2 linked regions of the Anatilimnocola floriformis genome follow. The protein of the gene in region 2 binds, or shares a complex with, the protein of the main gene of each other region. Links are inferred from orthologs where the notes say so. Each region holds a gene or a part of one and is shown on either strand. Other genes may lie near its edges. The genes, in order: rplE and rplL.

Evidence for each region.
Region 1: rplL (region 2) and rplE share a complex: the UniProt entries of both Escherichia coli proteins name them as parts of the 50S ribosomal subunit. The link is inferred for Anatilimnocola floriformis from one-to-one orthologs.

The regions. Positions count from the first base shown.
Region 1 is NZ_JAMLFW010000001.1:5,171,162-5,180,377, forward strand. What follows is about bases 5,817-8,729. They hold rplE (50S ribosomal protein L5), read right to left. Parts: upstream 7,602-8,729; coding sequence 7,032-7,601; downstream 5,817-7,031. Other genes in these bases: rplF (50S ribosomal protein L6), read right to left, coding at 5,817-6,271; rpsH (30S ribosomal protein S8), read right to left, coding at 6,353-6,748; M9Q49_RS20345 (type Z 30S ribosomal protein S14), read right to left, coding at 6,766-6,951; rplX (50S ribosomal protein L24), read right to left, coding at 7,728-8,072; rplN (50S ribosomal protein L14), read right to left, coding at 8,072-8,440. Outside these bases: lhgO (L-2-hydroxyglutarate oxidase), read right to left, coding at 1-227; M9Q49_RS20300 (MTH1187 family thiamine-binding protein), read right to left, coding at 214-537; M9Q49_RS20305 (HEAT repeat domain-containing protein), read right to left, coding at 537-1,811; M9Q49_RS20310 (adenylate kinase), read right to left, coding at 1,934-2,524; preprotein translocase subunit SecY, read right to left, coding at 2,633-4,009; rplO (50S ribosomal protein L15), read right to left, coding at 4,241-4,774; rpsE (30S ribosomal protein S5), read right to left, coding at 4,771-5,256; rplR (50S ribosomal protein L18), read right to left, coding at 5,297-5,665; more of rplF, read right to left, coding at 5,732-5,816; more of rpsQ, read right to left, coding at 8,730-8,774; rpmC (50S ribosomal protein L29), read right to left, coding at 8,831-9,031; rplP (50S ribosomal protein L16), read right to left, coding at 9,133-9,216. UniProt on the Escherichia coli protein: This is one of the proteins that bind and probably mediate the attachment of the 5S RNA into the large ribosomal subunit, where it forms part of the central protuberance. Its 5S rRNA binding is significantly enhanced in the presence of L18.
Region 2 is NZ_JAMLFW010000001.1:5,713,283-5,722,375, forward strand. Bases 1-2,790 are described here. They hold rplL (50S ribosomal protein L7/L12), read right to left. Parts: upstream 1,696-2,790; coding sequence 1,306-1,695; downstream 1-1,305. Other genes in these bases: rpoB (DNA-directed RNA polymerase subunit beta), read right to left, coding at 1-801; rplJ (50S ribosomal protein L10), read right to left, coding at 1,827-2,381; rplA (50S ribosomal protein L1), read right to left, coding at 2,423-2,790. Also shown: more of rplA, read right to left, coding at 2,791-3,106; rplK (50S ribosomal protein L11), read right to left, coding at 3,276-3,707; transcription termination/antitermination protein NusG, read right to left, coding at 3,783-4,661; preprotein translocase subunit SecE, read right to left, coding at 4,687-5,127; tuf (elongation factor Tu), read right to left, coding at 5,400-6,596; M9Q49_RS22740 (fluoride efflux transporter FluC), read right to left, coding at 7,577-7,987; M9Q49_RS22745 (DUF1592 domain-containing protein), read right to left, coding at 7,998-9,093. UniProt on the Escherichia coli protein: The binding site for several of the GTPase factors involved in protein synthesis (IF-2, EF-Tu, EF-G and RF3). Is thus essential for accurate translation.

The sequences.
Region 1 (9,216 bases), 540 kb from region 2 along the record:
TCCATCGCCGCTTTGCCGGTACGGCAATTGGTGGCTCGCAGCGAGCCCGGCTTGTAGTAGATGCCGGAGTGCAGCACGCCGCTGTTGTGACCGGTTTGATGGGTGCCGACCTCGGGCTCTTTTTCGAGCACGGCGACGCGCAGCTGCGGAAAGCGATTGCCAATCTGCCAGGCCGTGGCAAGGCCGACAATTCCGCCACCAACGATTGCGACATCAGCCTGGTGCATCGATGGTCTTCAACTTCCTGCCGAGTTTTTCTTCCACACTGCTGACCTTGGCGTTCAATCGGCCCGTTGCGTCTTTGCGATAGTCGAGCTTCATCGTGCAGCTGACGCGATCGCAATCGGCCGAGATCGCGGCCAGGCACTGCTGAAAAACGGCCAGCACTTGGTCAACTTCTCCCTCGATGATCGTCCCCATCGCATGCAGCCGATAGTCGAGACCGCTGGCTTCGATGATGGCCAGGCTCCGCGCGACATAATCACCGACGCTCGGCCCTTTTTCCAGCGGCGCGATGCTGAACTCGAGAAGCACCATTATTTCTTCTCAACCGTGTCTGCGGCGTTCTTATCGACCGCTTTTTCGGCTGGCTTATCCGCAGTGGGCTTTTCTTCGGCTTTATCGTCTTTCTTTTCCACCGGGCCCGGATTCTTCGCTCGATAGTCAGTCCACTTCTTGAAGACTTCGGCTCGCTTGGCTTCGTCCGAATGGCCGATGATGCGCGCGTTGGTCAGCACCATTTGCGGATCGCTAAAGGCCTGGCCGGCGGGAATTGTGTAGTACGACTTCAAATCTTGCTTGGTCAGAAATAGCGCGGCAGCGAGGGCCGAATCGCGAACTTCGACTTTGATCATCACCTTCTCGCGCTCTTGCATCTGCGTCACCAGGTTGGTGTCGGCAAAGAGCTTTTCGATTTGCGGCAGATGCGACTCGTCGCCCATCGCCGCGATCGTCATCAGCGCCATGCTGGCCATGTGCGGCTGGCGGTTGGCTTTGAGGATCTTTTCGGCGCAGGTCAGGCCTTCCTTCATATTGAACCGGCGGGCCAGCGACATAGCCGAATAGGCGGCGAAATCTTCGCTCTTGAGGATCAGTCGCGAGAGCATTTTCCTCGGCACATCGCCGCGCGAACTGCCGGTGATCGCATCGGCGAAATTGGCCTGGCTGCAATAATTGAAAACCACGCTGTTGTGATTCTGATTGAGCGAGACATCTTCCTCGCCGGCGACGAACACCAACATGGCCACCTGTCCGTAACCGAGCTGCGTGTTGCCACCGCCGCCGAACTGCGCGAGCTGTTGATTCTGCTGAATACGCACGCCGAACAATTCGGCTACGTTCTTGGGATTGGATTCGAGCGTTTGCAGCATTTCAGGATCGGCCTTGGTCAGGTCGACGAAGTTCTTACGCGATGACTCGGCATCGCCGAACGCCTTTTTGAAACGAGTCCAACCCGGCAGCTGGTAGTCGTCAGTGGCTTCTTTGCCGGCGATGAATGCATCCAACCGCCGCTGCAGATCCGTCTGGCGGATACGCCCCAGCACGCGCTCGGCCCGGTAACGGACCTCGCGGTCAGGATGTTGAACGGCTCCTTCGACCGCCTTGTAAGCGGGCAAGCCAATACGGGCGAGCTGTTCGGTGGCCGCTTCGCGCGTGGCGAATTCATCGGCGCCGAGTTCTTCGATCAGCTTCTTCACCGTCGGTGCATCGGCGGCGGGCTTTTCCGGCGCGGCGGGTTGAGCGCGAAGCAGCGTGGTAGCGAAGGAAGCAAAACCGAGCAGAATCGGTAGGAGGTAGGAATGGCGGAGCATGCCCGGCCCTTTCGTGCGGCGGATTCAGTCCGGAAGGAATGGACTTCGAGAGAAACAGCCAAGCCCGGATTATAAGATGAACACGGGCCTCTTCGCGAGCATTACGCAGCAAAAATCAGAAACTAGCCGGCTGCCGACTCAACCGTCACTTTTTTTTTATCGACGGCGGCGCGGATCAATTCAAAGACGTCGTCGGGCGAACCCATCGCGTCGACCGATACGAGCAACCCCTGCTTGCGATAGTAATCGAGCAGCGGCGACGTTTGCCGATGATAGACTTCCATTCGCCGGCCGATCGTTTCGGGCGTATCGTCGACCCGTTTTTCGGTAGCGGCTCGGCGGAGCATGCGGGTAATAAGTTCCGCTTCATCGGCTTTGAGCTCGATGACGATGCTGAGCGGCGTGCCTCGCTGGCGAAGCGAATCATCCAGCGACTTGGCTTGCTGAATGGTACGCGGAAAACCATCGAACATGCAGCCGCGGCTGAAGGCGGGCTTGTCGAGCTCTTCGCCAACCATGCTAAGCACGATTGGATCGGGCACGAGTTGACCACGATCCATATACTGCGCGGCGAGCCGGCCGAGCGGTGAACTCTGCTTGGCAGCCCGCAGCAACTCGCCCGTCGATAGGTGAGGAATTTGCAGATAGTCGAGCAATTTGCGCGACGCTGTACCTTTGCCGGCGCCGGGCGGGCCGATGAACACAATCAACATCGCAACCTCGCGGCCGGTGCCCCCATGATCGCAAAAACCTCCACCCGCCTGCGTCTCTGAACTGTGAGTTGACTGTTGCCTAATCCAGTCAACCGATAGCCATCCAACCTATGCTTCGAGCAGACCACGATAGTCACGCATGACCAGGTGACTATCGATCTTTTGAATCAAATCGAAGGCCACGCTCACCGCGATGAGCAGCCCCGTACCGCCATAGAAACTAGCCACACCTGGATCAACCTTCAGCCAAGCTGAGATGATCGTCGGCACGATGGCCACCAGGGCCAAAAAGCCGGCGCCCACGTACGTGATGCGGATCATCACCTTTTCCAAATGCTCCGCGGTCCGTCGGCCTGGCCGGTAACCTGGAATGAACGTGCCGAAATCCTTGAGGTTCTCGGCCATTTCCTTGGGATTGAACGTGATCGCCATCCAGAAGTAGCTGAAGAAGTAAATCAGCGCGACATATAGGAGGTTGTAGATAAACGAGCTGCCTTGGCCCAGTGAATTGGCAATTGCGGCGATGGTCGCGTTTTGGGTCTGGGTTCCCAGCCACTGAAACAAAAACGCCGGCAACATAAGCATGCTGCTGGCAAAGATGATCGGCATCACGCCCGACTGATTGAGCTTCAGCGGCAGGTATTGACGCGAACCACCAAAGACGCGACGACCGCGAACATGCTTGGCGCTTTGGGTGGGAATCTGCCGTTGACCGAGCGTTATGAAGCAAACGCCCATCACCACAATCACGAACAGGAACAGCAAGATCACCAGCGTTTCGATACCGGGCGTGCCGTTGAAACCAGTGAGCTGCCATTGCATGTTGGCAAAGAAGTTCATCATCGCCTTCGGCATCTGAGCCAGAATGCCGGCCATGATCAACAAGCTAATGCCGTTGCCAATGCCGAACTCGTCGATCTGTTCACCCAACCACATCACAAACAGGGTGCCGCAGGTCATGATCGCCAGGCAGGTAAAAAACCAAGCCGGATGCAAATATGGCGAACCTGTCGATGAGATCACCAGGAAGGTGTCGTAAAGCGGCACCGACGCTTGTGAACCCTGCGCTGTCATGCCCCGCAGATAGAAGTAACTCTGCACGATGCAAATCGCGACCGTCAGATAGCGAGTGTATTCGTTGATCTTTTTCCGCCCGGTTTCGCCTTCTTTCCGCAAGTCTTCGAGCGGTTTATAGACGCTGCCGAGCAACTGCAGAATGATCGAGGCCGAGATGTACGGCATGATGCCGAGGCCGAGGATCGTGAGGACCCGCATGTCGGCCGCGCTAAACACTGCCACCTTGGTGAGCAGGTTGCCGAAGGCGGAATTGTCTTCCCGCTGCAGCCGTTCGGCCATCTTTTCCTGGTCGACGATCGGCAGGGGAATTTGATAACCAATCCGGAACACAGCGAGCAGAATCAGCGTGAAGAGAATCTTCTGCCGCAGTTCAGGAATGGTGAAGATGGCTCGGAATTTCTCCCACATAGCATCCGTCCAGTTTTGAGGATCGCGAGCGTTGCTTGGAACCGTGATTCGAGTAAACCGACCGCTAACGCAACTGCAAGCGGTGCATCAGCTTACCAGAAAGCAAGGTAGCAAAAAAAGAGCAGCGTCACGATGCCGCTGCTCTTCCATACATTTAAATTTGGGTGGAGCGCGACAAATCGTTCGTCCCGCACTTCAGTTTTCGATCCAATGCAGCAGTCACAATGCAGCTTATCGTTTCTTGGCCGCCTTGTTGTCGCTCGTCTTCTTACCCTTGGCAGCGCGAGACGCGGCTTGCTTTTCGGCAACTGGGGTGCGGCCTGGAATGACCGTCGCCGTGCCGCCAGCCTTCTCGATCTTTTCCTTGGCCGTTTCGCTGAAGCGATGGGCCGAGACCTTGAGCTTCTTGCTCAGATCGCCGTTGCCCAGGATCTTCAAAACGTCGAAGGTCTTCTTCAGCAAACCCTTGGCTTGGAGGCTGGCGATATTGACTTCTTCGCCGGCTTCAAACAAATCTTGGATTTCGCTGACGTTGATGCTGGTAATAGTCAGGGCGAACGAGTTGGTGAAACCACGCTTCGGCACGCGACGAACCAGGGGGCTACCGCCACCTTGGAAAATCGGCAGTTGCTTCCAACCCGAACGGGCCATCTGACCCTTGTGACCGCGACCCGAGGTCTTGCCCTGGCCGGAGCCAATGCCGCGACCCAACCGGTTCGGACGCTTGTGTTTGTGAACGCCTTGATTTACTTCGTGCAAGCTCATGACAACGTAACTCCCCGCAGACGCTCCGTATCAGCGGTCGTGCGTAATTGCTTCAGGGCCTTGATCGCGGCTTTGACGACCGTGATCTGATTGCTGGTGCCCATGCTCTTGGTGATGATGTTCTTAATGCCCGCTGCTTCGCAAACCGAGCGAACGGCAGCGCCCGCGATGATGCCCGTACCGCCACCGGCCGGCATCAAGAGCACGTCGGCCGAACCGAACTTGGCCCGCACGGCGTGGGGAATGGTGTCGTTCACAAGGGGAACGGTAACCAGGGTACGAGTCGCTTGCTTTTGACCTTTTTCCACGGCTGGCGGCACTTCGTTGGCCTTGCCATAGCCCCAACCGACGCGGCCCTTGCCGTCGCCGACGACGACCATCGCCGCAAAACTGAATCGACGACCACCCTTGACCACTGCGGCGCACCGCTTGATCTGGACAGTCTTGTCGACAAACTCACCACGATTCGATTCGTTAGACACGCTGGATTGCTCCGTCGCTGGCTCTTATCTCGGAAAACTACTAGAAGCTCAAACCACCTTCGCGAGCAGCATCGGCCAGCGACGCGACCCGACCATGATACCGCAAATGACCGCGATCGAACGCGACCTCTTTGATTCCCTTGGCCAGCGCCCGTTCAGCAATGATCTTGCCGATCTTGGCCGCTGCGTCCTTATTGCCGCCGTATTTGAACTCGGCGCGGAGATCCTTGTCCTGCGTGCTGGCCGCAACCAGCGTGGTGCCGGTCACATCGTCGATGATCTGCACAGCCATGTTCTTGTGGCTGCGATTGACCGACAGCCGCGGACGACCGCCGCCATGCTTGAAGTGCTTCCGCACGCGGTAGGCGCGACGTTCGCGACGGCCACCCAAAGTTCGTTGCTTGTCCATTGTGTCTTCCTTCTCGCGTTGCTCGTCCGCGTATAAGACGAAGCCGAGAATCTTTTAGAATAGTAATTACTTCGAAGCGGCCTTACCTGGCTTGAGCTTGATCTGCTCGCCCTGGTAACGCACACCCTTGCCTTTGTATGGTTCCGGCTTGCGGAGCTGACGGAGTTCGGCAGCGAACTGACCAACCCGTTGCTTGTCGGGGCCTTGGATCACGACGTGCGTCGAGTCCGGCACGGTCACGTTTAAGCCTTCGGGAATGGCCCGCACCAACTCGTTGGCGAAACCAACCCGTAGCGACAGGTTCTTGCCCTTCAGCGTGGCTTGGTAACCGACGCCAACGATCTCGAGCCGCTTTTCGTAGCCGTTCTTGCAGCCGAAGATCATGTTGTTGATCACGGCGCGGGTCAGGCCGTGGAAGGCCCGAGCTTCGCGCTCATCGTTGGCCCGCTTCACGACAACGTTCTTGCCGTCGACCGCTACGCAAACTTCAGGCCGGTGTTCCCAGCTGAGCTTGCCCTTGGGGCCTTCGACGTTCACGGTCCGGCCATTCACGCCGACTTTGACGCCGTCGATGATGGCAACCGGTTTATTTCCAATTCGTGACATGATTCGTACCTGCCGATATGGGCTCTTTTTTAAGGCGCGGGCTGGCGACTGCCGGGTGACAATTACCGGGCGATCATCTGCTTACCAGATTTCGCACAGCACTTCGCCGCCGATGTTCTTTTGCCGGGCTTCGCGATCGCTGACCACGCCGCCACTGGTGCTCAAAATGGTGATCCCTTGGCCGTTCAGCACGGGACGCAGTTCCTTGGCACGACGGAAAACCCGTCGACCAGGCGAGCTGACGCGCTTGATGTGCTGGATGACGTGCTCGCCAGCCGGGCCGTACTTGAGCTCCAAACGGAGCTGTGGCACGGGGTCGAGTTCCACGACCTGCCAGTCCCAGATGTAGCCTTCGCGCTTCAGCACATCGGCCAGGCCGCGCTTCAACAACGAAAGCGGCACATCTACGCTGGGCCGCTCCACCGAGACGGCGTTTCGGATGCGGGTCAACATATCCGCGATTGGGTCAGTCAACATGTTACCGGGGACCCCTCTTACCAACTGGCTTTACGAACACCGGGAATCAACCCTTTGTCCGCGAGATTGCGAAAACAAATACGACAGATGCCGAACTTCCGGTACACGGCCCGGGGGCGACCGCATAGCTGACAACGCCGGTGCTGCCGGGTCGAAAACTTCGCCGGCTGCTTGGCTTTGGCAATCTTCGAGTTGCTTGCCACTGGATTTACTCACACTGCGAAATGAAAAACGAAACGATTCGAACGAGAGCGATCAAGCTCACCGACCTGGCCGGCCAATGTTACTTGGGGGCGGCGGCTGGCTTGGGCTCTTTTTTGACTTCTGCTTGAAACGGCACGCCGAGGATTCGGAGCAGCTCACGCGACTCATCGTCCGAGGCATTCCGAATGACGAACGTAATGTTCATTCCCTGCACTCGCAGGAATTTGTCCGGATTCAACTCCGGAAACACGAGCTGTTCCGACAACCCCAGGCTATAGCTGCCATTGCCGTCGAAGGCTTTGCGATTCACACCGCGAAAGTCGCGGACGCGAGGCAGAGCGATCGAGACCAGGCGGTCGAAAAACTCATACATTTTTCGGCCACGCAAGGTAACCTTGCAGCCGATCGGCATGTCTTCTCGCAGCTTGAAAGCCGAGATCGCCTTGCGCGACTTGGTGACGATCGGCTTTTGACCGGTGATCAACCCCATCGCTTCGACGGCAACTTCCAAGTGCTTCTTTTCCTGCGTCGCGATGCCGACACCCATGTTCACCACGATCTTTTCGAGTCGTGGCAAGGACATTGGGTTACTCCGCCCCAGCTTTTCTGCTAGTGCAGGAATGGCTTCCTTTTGGTATTTAGTCTGCAGGCGGGGGGTCGGAGCGGGGCCGCTCGACGCTTCGGCTTCTGCTGCTTTTGCTTTCTTGGCCACTGAATCAATCCTCTGTGAAGACGGCTGTACTAGAACCGCTCGTTATTGTTTTGCACTGCGAAGCTACTTCGCGGCGACCTTCTTCTTGGACTTCGAAACTTCGCCGAGCGAAGCGTTGCACTTCTTGCAAACGCGATGCTTCACGCCGTTCTCTTCCTTCACACCCGTTCGCACACCCTTGTTGCACTTTGGGCACATCAGGAGGACGTTCGAGATCTGGACCGGCATTTCTTTCGACAGACGGCCACCTTGTGGGTTGCGTTGGCTGCGTTTGACGTGCTTATAGACCTTGTTGACGCCTTCGACCGTCAACCGACCTTTTTCACGATCGATGTGCAGCACTTTGCCTTTGACGTCTTTGTCGTCGCCGGCAATCACTTCCACGATATCGCCAGTTTTAATGTGCATTAGACCACCTCGCTCGCCAGGCTGACGATTTTCATGAATGACATTTCGCGGAGTTCGCGGGCTACTGCGCCGAAAATGCGAGTGCCACGCGGATTGTTGTCCGCATCGATCAGCACGACCGCGTTGCTGTCGAACTTCACATAGCTACCGTCCTTGCGACGAGCGGGGCTCTTGGTACGAACCACCACGCCGCGTACAACGGCCTTCTTTTTGATTTCGCTGCCGGCGATCACGCTCTTCACGCTGCAAATGATGACGTCACCAATGCCAGCCGACCGCTTCTTCGAGCCGCCGAGCACCTTGATGCACATCACCTCTTTGGCGCCGGTGTTGTCAGCCACCGCCAGGCGAGTTTCTTGTTGAATCATGTTGTTGTTCCTTGGTCAAATGCTACTTCGGCTTCGGCCGTTGCAACTAGGAGGCGGGGGTCTCGGCGACGATCGCAGCGTTCTGCGAAGCCGAGGCCTTGGCGACCACGCGGGTCAGCACCCAGCGCTTCAGCTTCGACAGCGGACGCGATTCTTCGATCTCGACGGTATCACCGTTCTTCGAGATGCCATCGGCGTCGTGAGCGTAGCAAATCGTCCGGCGACGCATCGTCTTGCCGTAGACTTCGTGCTTCACAAGGCGCGGCACTTCGACACGCCGGGTCGTCGGAGACGAATCGCGAGTCACCTGGCCGATCAACAATCGCTTGGGCATATTCCACCAACTTCCAACCTGCGTATTCGCAGCAATAAAACGTTTGAGTTGCAGCCTTACTTGGCGGCGGCCTTGGCTTTTTCCGATTGAACCGTCTTCACGCGAGCAATCAGGCGACGTTGCCGGCGGAGTTCGCTAGGAACGTCGAGCCGTTCGGTCGAGGCCTGCATCCGCAGCTTGAACAACGACTTTTCAGTCTCTTCAATCGTGAGCACAAGTTGCTCGTCGCTCATCTGTCGCAGTTCTGCAGCTTTCATCCGACTAATCCTTCGCCAACACTGTTCGAAACTTTTCACTTTGCTGAATCAGCAAAGCCCTGCTTATTCGCAGTCAACGTCTGCGTACTTGCAGCAAAAACCTAGGCAGGACGACGGCGAACCATGCGGCACGGAATCGGCATCTTGTGGGCGAGACGAGCAAAGCAAAGCTTTGCTTGAGCCTC
Region 2 (9,093 bases):
GATCTTGTGGCCGGCCTCGACGATGATTTCGCCGGCACGGTCGGAACCGACCGGATAGCAAACGTCATCGACCGAAATCTTGCCTTCGACCTTCACCACGCTCCGGCCGTCACTGATCTTCTCGATCGTCGTTTCATAGAACGCGCGGATCAGGTCGGTGTCGGTGCTGTACTTCGGGCTCATCGCGCGGAGCAACGTCACCGCGCTGAACTTGCCACTTTGATCGATACGAACGTTGAGGGCTTCTTTCTTCGTGACATTGACTTCAATCCAGCTGCCGCGCTCAGGAATGATACGGCACGACGGCAACTTGCGATCGCTCGTCCCTTCGAGCTCCATCACAAAGTCGACGCCGGGGCTGCGGTGCAACTGGCTGACGACGACGCGCTCGGCGCCGTTGATGATGAACTCACCGCCGCCGAGCATCACCGGAATGTCGCCGAGGTAAACCGATTCTTCAATCGGCTGCTCTTTGTTCAGCCGGAGCGACACATGAAACGGCTTGCCGTAAGTAAGCCGAAGTTGGCGGCATTCGTCGGGCGTGTAGCGCGGCTTGCCGAGCTCGTAGCGGAGGTATTCGAGCTTGATCGTCTTGTCGTAGCTCTCTACCGGAAAGATCTCGCGCAGCACCGATTCCAAACCGTGGTCTTTGCGCTTCTCGGAAGAGACTTCTTCCTGTAAGAAAGCCGCATAACTGTCGGTTTGAATCATCGTCAGATTCGGAATCGGGTGCTGCTCACGGCCCGAGCCAAAGAGACGAGTTTCGCGAGGAATAATGCGGCGCTGGGTAGGGATTGCCATAAGCCGAGAACACTCCCAATTGGAGAAATATGGACAGCTAGCCGCCGACCGTCATCCGTGATCTATCAGCGAGAACGAACCGGGTACTCCCGGCAACGATCCGGGCATGCCCGGAAATAACGAATCGGGTCGCGCCGCATATTTCCCACTACAGGAATGCAGCCCGCCCGACACAAACGGGGTGATCTAAACGAGGGAAAACCTGCTGCCACGAAAGCAAAGAGCAACGCGACATCGGCGCGCAATACAACCCCGCTCCTGTCCAGTAGCGAAAAACCGCTGGATGGGTCCGGGGTTCTAATCAACTCTGCCTGCCTGAGCCGCGATAGCAAAAAACCACCTGCGGCGCCGAGGTTTAGAAGCAACAGATAAAGAAACAACATCCGCTCTGGTTAAGCGTACGCGTAAAACAATCCGGGGGCCAGTGGGGGCCCCCGCTTTTTTGCCAAATGCTGCTCGACGAAAAGTCAAGCTGGCGAACTACTTGAGCTCACCCAAGCCGAACTACTTCAGCTCGACCGTGGCACCAGCTGCTTCGAGTTCAGCCTTGGCCTTGTCGGCGTCAGCCTTCGAAGCCTTTTCCTTGATCTTCGCCGGCGGGGCGTCGACCAGCTTCTTGGCGTCCATCAGCGAAACGCCGGTGATGGCCTTGACCACCTTCACGACTTCCAGCTTCTTGTCGCCAGCGGCGGTCAGAACGACGTCGAACTCAGTCTGAGCTGCAGGAGCGGCAGCGCCACCACCGTCACCGGCAGGAGCGGCCATCATCACACCGCCACCAGCGGCTGGCTCGATCTTGTACGTTTCCTTGATGTAGTCGCTCAATTCCTTCGCTTGCTTCAGCGTGAGGTTGGCGATCTGATCACCCAATGCATTAATGTCAACTTCAGCCATGACTCAGAACCCTTTCAAAACCTGCGGCCGGCTGATGCAACAAGCACCGGCCGCTTTCACCGCTGAAAACCACGAATTGCCAAACGCCCAACCAAACGCAGTGGGCGACTTTGTATTAAACAACGAGCCAATTAGCTGGCAGCGGGTTCGCCGCCATCTTTGCCTTCGGCTGCCTTTTCCGACAGCTTCTTGAACTGGCTCTGGAGCGCCCCACCAGGGGCATTGATTTGCGACAACAGCTGCGCCCCGGGCGACAAAATCTGCCCCAGCAGCAAGCTGATCTGACCGACGCGATTCGGCCACTTCGCCACTTCCTTGAGCTTCTCGGGCGAGAGCTTCTCGCCGTCCATCACGCCGCCGCGCGACTCGACCTTCTCATATTCCGGCTTCTTGTGTATCGCCACCATCTCTTTAGCCAGAGAGATGAAATCCTCACCGCCGTAAACAACGGCGACACTGCCCGAGCTTCCTTCGAAAGCCGGAGCCAGGGAAGTGCCTTCAGTGGCACGAGCAGCCAGGCTCGACTTCACAACCAGCAGGCTCAAACCCTTCTTACGCAGGTCGCGCCGCAGGTTGTAGGTATTCAGCGAGTCGAGGCCAATCACATTGACCACAACAGCGTCAGTGACGCCGGACAACCGCTGCTTGATTTCTTCGGTAATCAGTCGCTTGAGTGTCTTGCTCATTCCAGCACTTCAATTTCTAAAAACCAGCACTGCTCAACAAATTAGACTGCGATGCGAACCGAAGGGCTCATCGTGGCACACAGGGCAACGCTCTTCACGTACACACCCTTCACCGAATTGGGCTTGAGACCCACTACGTAGTGCACGAAGGCTTCAATGTTTTCTTTGAGCTTCGGAGCATCAAAGCTCGCCTTGCCGACGATGGCATGCACGATGCCGCCGTTGTCATTGCGGAACTCAACCTTACCAGCCTTGTATTCCTTGACGACCCTGGCCACATCAGGCGTGACAGTGCCAGCACGAGGCGACGGCATCAAGCCACGCGGACCGAGCACGCGGCCGAGAGGACCAACCAGGCCCATCATGTCCGGAGCGGCGATGCAGACATCAAAATCCGTCCAGCCATCCTTGACCTTCGTGGCCAAGTCTTCTTGACCAACGAAATCAGCACCAGCAGCAGTCGCCGCGGCAGCCAAGTCACCCTTGGCAAACACCAGCACCCGCTGAGCCTTGCCAATACCGTGCGGCAACACAACGCTGCCGCGGACGATCTGGTCGGCCTGCTTGGGATCGACGCCGAGACGCATATGGATCTCGATCGCCTGGTCGAATTTGGTGTTGCCAAACTGCTTCAAACGCTCGACGGCCCTATCCAAGGAAACAGTATCCTTGGTCGGCGGAGCGACCTTGAGCAGGGCACGAAAACGCTTCGATTGCTTTGGCATGAAACAGAGAGCCCCGGGCTCTCCTCGCAGAAAGGCGACTTATGGGGAATCGAGTATCCTAGCGGCCTGTCAAAAAGTGAGCAAGGCCTACGACGATAAAATCCAGTGACGAAAGCAGAAATGCGACGCGAGCCGCACTCGTTGCCTGGCACAAGACACTGCAAAGGCCCTAGCCTTCGACCACAATGCCCATGCTGCGGGCAGTTCCTTCGATCATCCGAGCAGCACGCTCTGGATCGGTCGAATTCAGCACGTCTTCCTTCTTCTTGACGATTTCCAGCAGTTGCTTCTTCGTCACCTTGCCCACTTTGTCCTTGTTCGGGACGCCGGCGCCCTTGGCACAACCGGCAGCCATTTTCAGGAGGGCCGAGGCCGGCGGGCTCTTAGTGATGAATTCGAACGAGCGATCGTCATAAACGGTCACAACCACGGGAATCGGAATCCCCATGAACTCGCGGGTTCGTTCGTTGAACTGCGACACGAACTGCCCGAGATTGATACCGAACTTACCGAGCGAGGTACCAACTGGCGGCGCGGGAGTCGCCTGGCCACCCGTCACCTGAAACTTCGCCTGACCCTTGACTTGCTTGACCTTAGCCATGACCTGCTGCCTTCACGAAACAAAATGGAAATTTGATGGAGATCGGATTGATGGTAAAAGACCAGGGAGCAACCGTTACACGAGTTCAATCTGCCAGTGCTGGAACTCGACTTCCGTGGTCCGCCCAAAAATCTGAATAAGAACCTTGACGCGCCCGTTGGCTTGATCGACACCGCCAACTTCGCCGTCGAAGTTCTGGAAATTGCCTTCCTTGACTCGAACCTTGTCGCCCTTCTTGAACGGAATGGTCGACTTGACCGGCGTGGCTTCGTCGGTGAGCACCTTGCTCTTCCGCAGAATCTGCTCGACATCGCGCGTCAACATCGGCGTGGGCTTGCCGCCCGAACCGGTGAAGTCACCAATGCCCGCCGTTTCGCGAATCGCAAACCACGACTCGTCATTGACGGCCATGTTGATGAGCAAGTAGCCCGGATAGAGCTTCTTCTTCACGACACGACGTTTGCCGGTCTTGGTGAACTCAGCGACGTCTTCCGTCGGAACCACGACTTCCTTGAAGTACCGCTCTACGCCGTTCATTTTGATGCGGCGGAGCAAGGCATCGCGGATCGAGTCTTCGCGGTTGACTTGAATTTTGAGAATGTACCAATCGAACTGCAGGTTATTGTCGGCCTGCGATTCGTCGATGAACTCCAGCGGATCTTGCGCGGGATATTCGACCTCGGGCTCGTCTTCGACTTCTTCCTCTTCGGCTTCGGCAACAACTGCAGCCGGCTCATCGCCAGTCTGGCTGGCAGCGGCTGCAACCTCCGGAGAAGGAGAAGATTCAGGAGCCGGATTATCGGCAGTAGCCGCGACGGGCTCGACCGGCGGAACCGGATCGCTAGACGTACCGGGCCCGACGGCGGCGGCACCGGCTTCTTCCGGGGCAACTGGTTCGGGATTTTCGGGGCTGTCGGGATACATGTTCAAGCCTTCACCGGTATTCAATGCCAACGCCAGGGCAACAACTGCTTCTTAATTACCTGGGGGTTACGCCTAAGGTCTGCAACAGGAACTGGAAAATCGCGTCGAGACTGAAGAGCACCGCCGTGAGCCCCACAATCAAAACGATCACAACCACCGTGCTCCGCGACAACTCGCGCCACGTCGGCCACGAGACCTTGTTCATTTCCGCTTCGACCGCAATCAAAAAGTCCGCAAAGGGCGGATAGTTGACCAAGCGATAAGCGATCCACATGCCGACGACCAGAATTGCAGCAGGCACACCGTAGCGTACCGGCGCTTCCATACGATTGAGAACCGCCGCCGACATCCGCCAACAGCCAATCGCCAGGACGAGCCAGATCACCAGGCAGGTAATCTGCCGCGCCATCCGCCCCTGGCTACGCTTGTACAGCGCAACACTCGTTAATTCTTGTAGGAAGACACTCCCCATCGTCGGCGCTTTATCTTTTGACATTGGTTGTTGATCCAATCATTTGGCCGCGGCAGCCTTGCCTTAGCCGCAGTGCATTTCAGCAGGGGCGAAGGGAATCGAACCCCCAACCGCTGGTTTTGGAGACCAGTGCTCTACCAATTGAGCTACACCCCTAAGCAAATACCCGGACCGCGAAGGGCCCGGGCAGCGTAGACAGCTAGAACTTGCCAGCTGTCACAGTCAACGCATAACTTAACTATCCGCCAGCAGTCGCAACACCCCAAAAATGACGATTGCGACCCGCAGATGAATAACTACTCAAGAACCTTGGTCACAACGCCCGAACCGACGGTCTTACCACCTTCGCGAATAGCGAAGCGGATACCATCATCCATGGCGATGGGCTTGTGCAGCGTGACCACAACCTTGACGTTGTCGCCAGGCATGCACATGTCGGCGCCAACCAGATCGGCGGTGCCGGTCACGTCCGTAGTACGGAAGTAAAATTGCGGGCGATAACCGCTGAAGAACGGCGTGTGACGGCCGCCTTCTTCCTTCGACAAGCAGTAAACTTCAGCTTCGAACTTGGTGTGCGGCGTGATCGAATTGATCTTCGCGAGCACCTGGCCACGTTCGATATCTTCGCGGCGAACACCACGGAGCAAGCAACCGACGTTGTCCCCTGCACGACCTTCGCCGAGTTCCTTGCGGAACATTTCGACGCCCGTAACGATCGTCTTCTGCGGTTCCTTGCTCAGACCAATGATCTGAACTTCGTCACCGACCTTGACCATACCGCGCTCGATACGACCGGTGGCGACAGTACCGCGACCTTCGATCGAGAACACGTCTTCGACAGCCATGAGGAACGGCTTGTCTTCTTCGCGCTTCGGCTGGGGAATGTAGCTGTCGATCGCGTCGAGCAGGTCTTCGATGCACTTACGCGACTTCGGATCGGTCGGATTTTCGTAAGCCGGCAGCGACGAACCACGAACGATCGGAATGTCGTCGCCAGGGAAGCCGTTCTTATTGAGCAGCTCGCGAATTTCCATCTCGACGAGCTCGAGAAGATCCGGATCATCGACGAGGTCGATCTTGTTGAGGAACACGACGAGAGCCGGCACATCAACCTGACGGGCCAACAGCACGTGTTCGCGAGTTTGCGGCATCGGGCCGTCAGCAGCCGACACGACCAGGATCGCGCCGTCCATCTGGGCAGCGCCGGTGATCATGTTCTTGATAAAGTCGGCGTGGCCGGGGCAGTCGATGTGAGCGTAGTGGCGCTTTTCGGTTTCGTATTCGACGTGAGCCACGGCGATGGTCACGGTCTTCGTAGAGTCACGAACCGTACCACCCTTGGCGATGTCCGAATACTCCTTCTTTTGAGCCAAACCCTTCGCGGCGCACACCGAGAGGAGAGCCGCAGTCGTGGTGGTCTTGCCGTGGTCAATGTGGCCGATCGTGCCGACGTTGCAGTGCGGCTTGGTCCGCTGAAAAGTTTCCTTGGCCATTGCTTTCTACACCTACATTACTTTGTGAATCGATGCCTAAAACCCGAATTGCTGTCAATTAGGATACGGACTTCGCGGGGTTTTCACCACGGGGCACATTCCGCGACACGCACGGCAATGCCCCACAGGAAACCACGAGGTACTCCTCGCAAAACTCGCGACGCCAGGAGTCCGATCACTAGAGCTGCTGTCGGGACTTGAACCCGAGACCTCTTCCTTACCAAGGAAGTGCTCTACCAACTGAGCTACAGCAGCTTATCCAAACCAAATCAACCAACCATCCATCTATCCGAAAGAGCGGGTGAAGGGAATCGAACCCTCGTCATCAGCTTGGAAGGCTGTTGCTCTACCATTGAGCTACACCCGCATCAACCGACTCGATTCCGTTCTTCTTAACCGCCTATCGCAAACCACCTGCCCGCAGGCAAGTGGGGAGTGAAGGATTCGAACCTTCGAAGACCGAAGCCAACAGATTTACAGTCTGTCCCCTTTGACCGCTTGGGTAACTCCCCGGAAACACAACCACGAACCGCTTTTTCGAATCCGAGCCGTGAAACCGGCGGAAAGGGCCGTTCAACGCTGGCGCGAACGAATTAACAGAGCCAGCGGAGGGACTTGAACCCACAACCTACGGTTTACAAAACCGTTGCTCTGCCAATTGAGCTACGCTGGCCTGATCGGTGAAAATGCCCTGCCTCAACGGCAAGACAACCTCAGCTCGGGACCCTGACTCAAAGTCGAAACCAGTAAATATAGTGAGCCAGCCGAGTTACGCAAGATGACTTCGGGGTGAATTCAACCCCTCCTGACAAAAGAGCCTGCAAAGCCGCAAAAGGTTCACGATTCGGGCGTTTGAGAAAAGTACCATCGGCTATTTCGACCCCTTCGCCGCGGTATTCCTGCGGGCGAGGTTACAGCCAAAACAGCAAGACTACGTTCTCCGCTCGCAAAGTTCGGCACAAGCGCCAAATCCTGCCGGGCTACATCAATTTCGCCAACTGCATCCCTACCCACACCAGCAGCAAGCCGAAACCGAGATTCGCCCCGATGTTGGCGAGGCCGATGAACTGCTGCGTGCTGTTTTTGTCGACGAGACGACTGACTGACTCCCAGCCGAAGGCCGAAAACGTCGTTAAACCGCCGAGAAAACCGACCATCACGGCGACTCGCAGCAAGTGAGCCAGCGCCGGGTTGTTGCCTGGCGGTTCGAGCTGCGCGACCCGTTGGCCGACGAAACCGATGATCAAGCAGCCAATCAAATTGGCCGTCAGTGTTCCCCAGGGAAAGCTCTTGCCCAGCAAATATTGCGTTGAGATTCCCAAGCCATAGCGGGCAAAACTCCCCAGGCCGCCGCAGAGAAAGACGAGGGTGATATCGCGCAGGTAGTTCATGCGTGTAGGACTACTTCCCCGCCCCGTGCAACGCTGCAGTCGTCACGATCTCGGCCAGCAGATTGCGAATGTGGAATTCGTTGGCGACGAACTTCTTGGTGAGGTCGGTCCGCAGCGTCGGGCTGTAAGCTCGCCACGGCTGCTTCACCACAAAGTGAAACAACTGCTCGACAAAAGCCGAGTGCGATTCATCGCTGGTGGCCAAAAAAGCCGCCAATTCGCGGGCATTTTTGAACTGCTGCTGCTGACCAGCACGAGTCAGGTACGAACCAGTGGCGTCGACGGCCTTCCCTTTTTCCTCAGCCCGAAAACGACCGATGGCATCGAAGTTTTCGAGCGTAAAACCCAGCGGATTGATCATTTTGTGGCAGCTATTGCAGGCCTCGGCTTTGGTCTGCAAGGCAACGCGTTCACGCGTGGTCAGGCTGGCGTGCAGATCGGGCGCGAGGGGCGCGACGGCTTCCGGTGGTGGTCGCAGCGAACGGCCGAGCAGGCTGCGTGAAATGAACACGCCGCGATGAATCGGGCTGCTGTTGGCCGTGTAAGCAAAGCCGGCGAGCAGATACGGATGCGACATCACGCCGGCCCGCTGTTCGGGATTGAGGGCCACTTTTTCGAAGCCGGCATCGGCGGGCAAATCGGCGCCATAGAGCTTCGCCAGACGGCCGTTGAGATAGAGCGAATCTTCGTTCAGCAGCCGGCGAAAATCGGATTTCTCGCTCCACACGATGTCATCGAGCATGATCTCGAGCGACGAGCGGAGGTCGGTTGCGATGGCTTGATCGAAGTTCGGAAACAGCTCGCTGTCCTTCGACAGATCAGGGGCCTGATCGACGCGCAACCACTGCATGAAAAAGGCCTGCAGCTTGGCGTGCGTCCGCGGATCGGGCATCATCCGCTGCACTTGTTTTTGCACCTGCTCGCGCGTCAGCAACTTCCCCGCCGCGGCTTCTCGCAGCAGCGTGTCATCGGGAATGCTGTCCCACAGAGCGAAGGAAAGTCGCGCGGCCACTTCATAACTATCGAGAGCTTGCATTTCCTGCGCGTGAGCCACTTCTTGATAGAGAAATCGCGGCGACTTCAGCACAACGAGCACAAACCGTTTC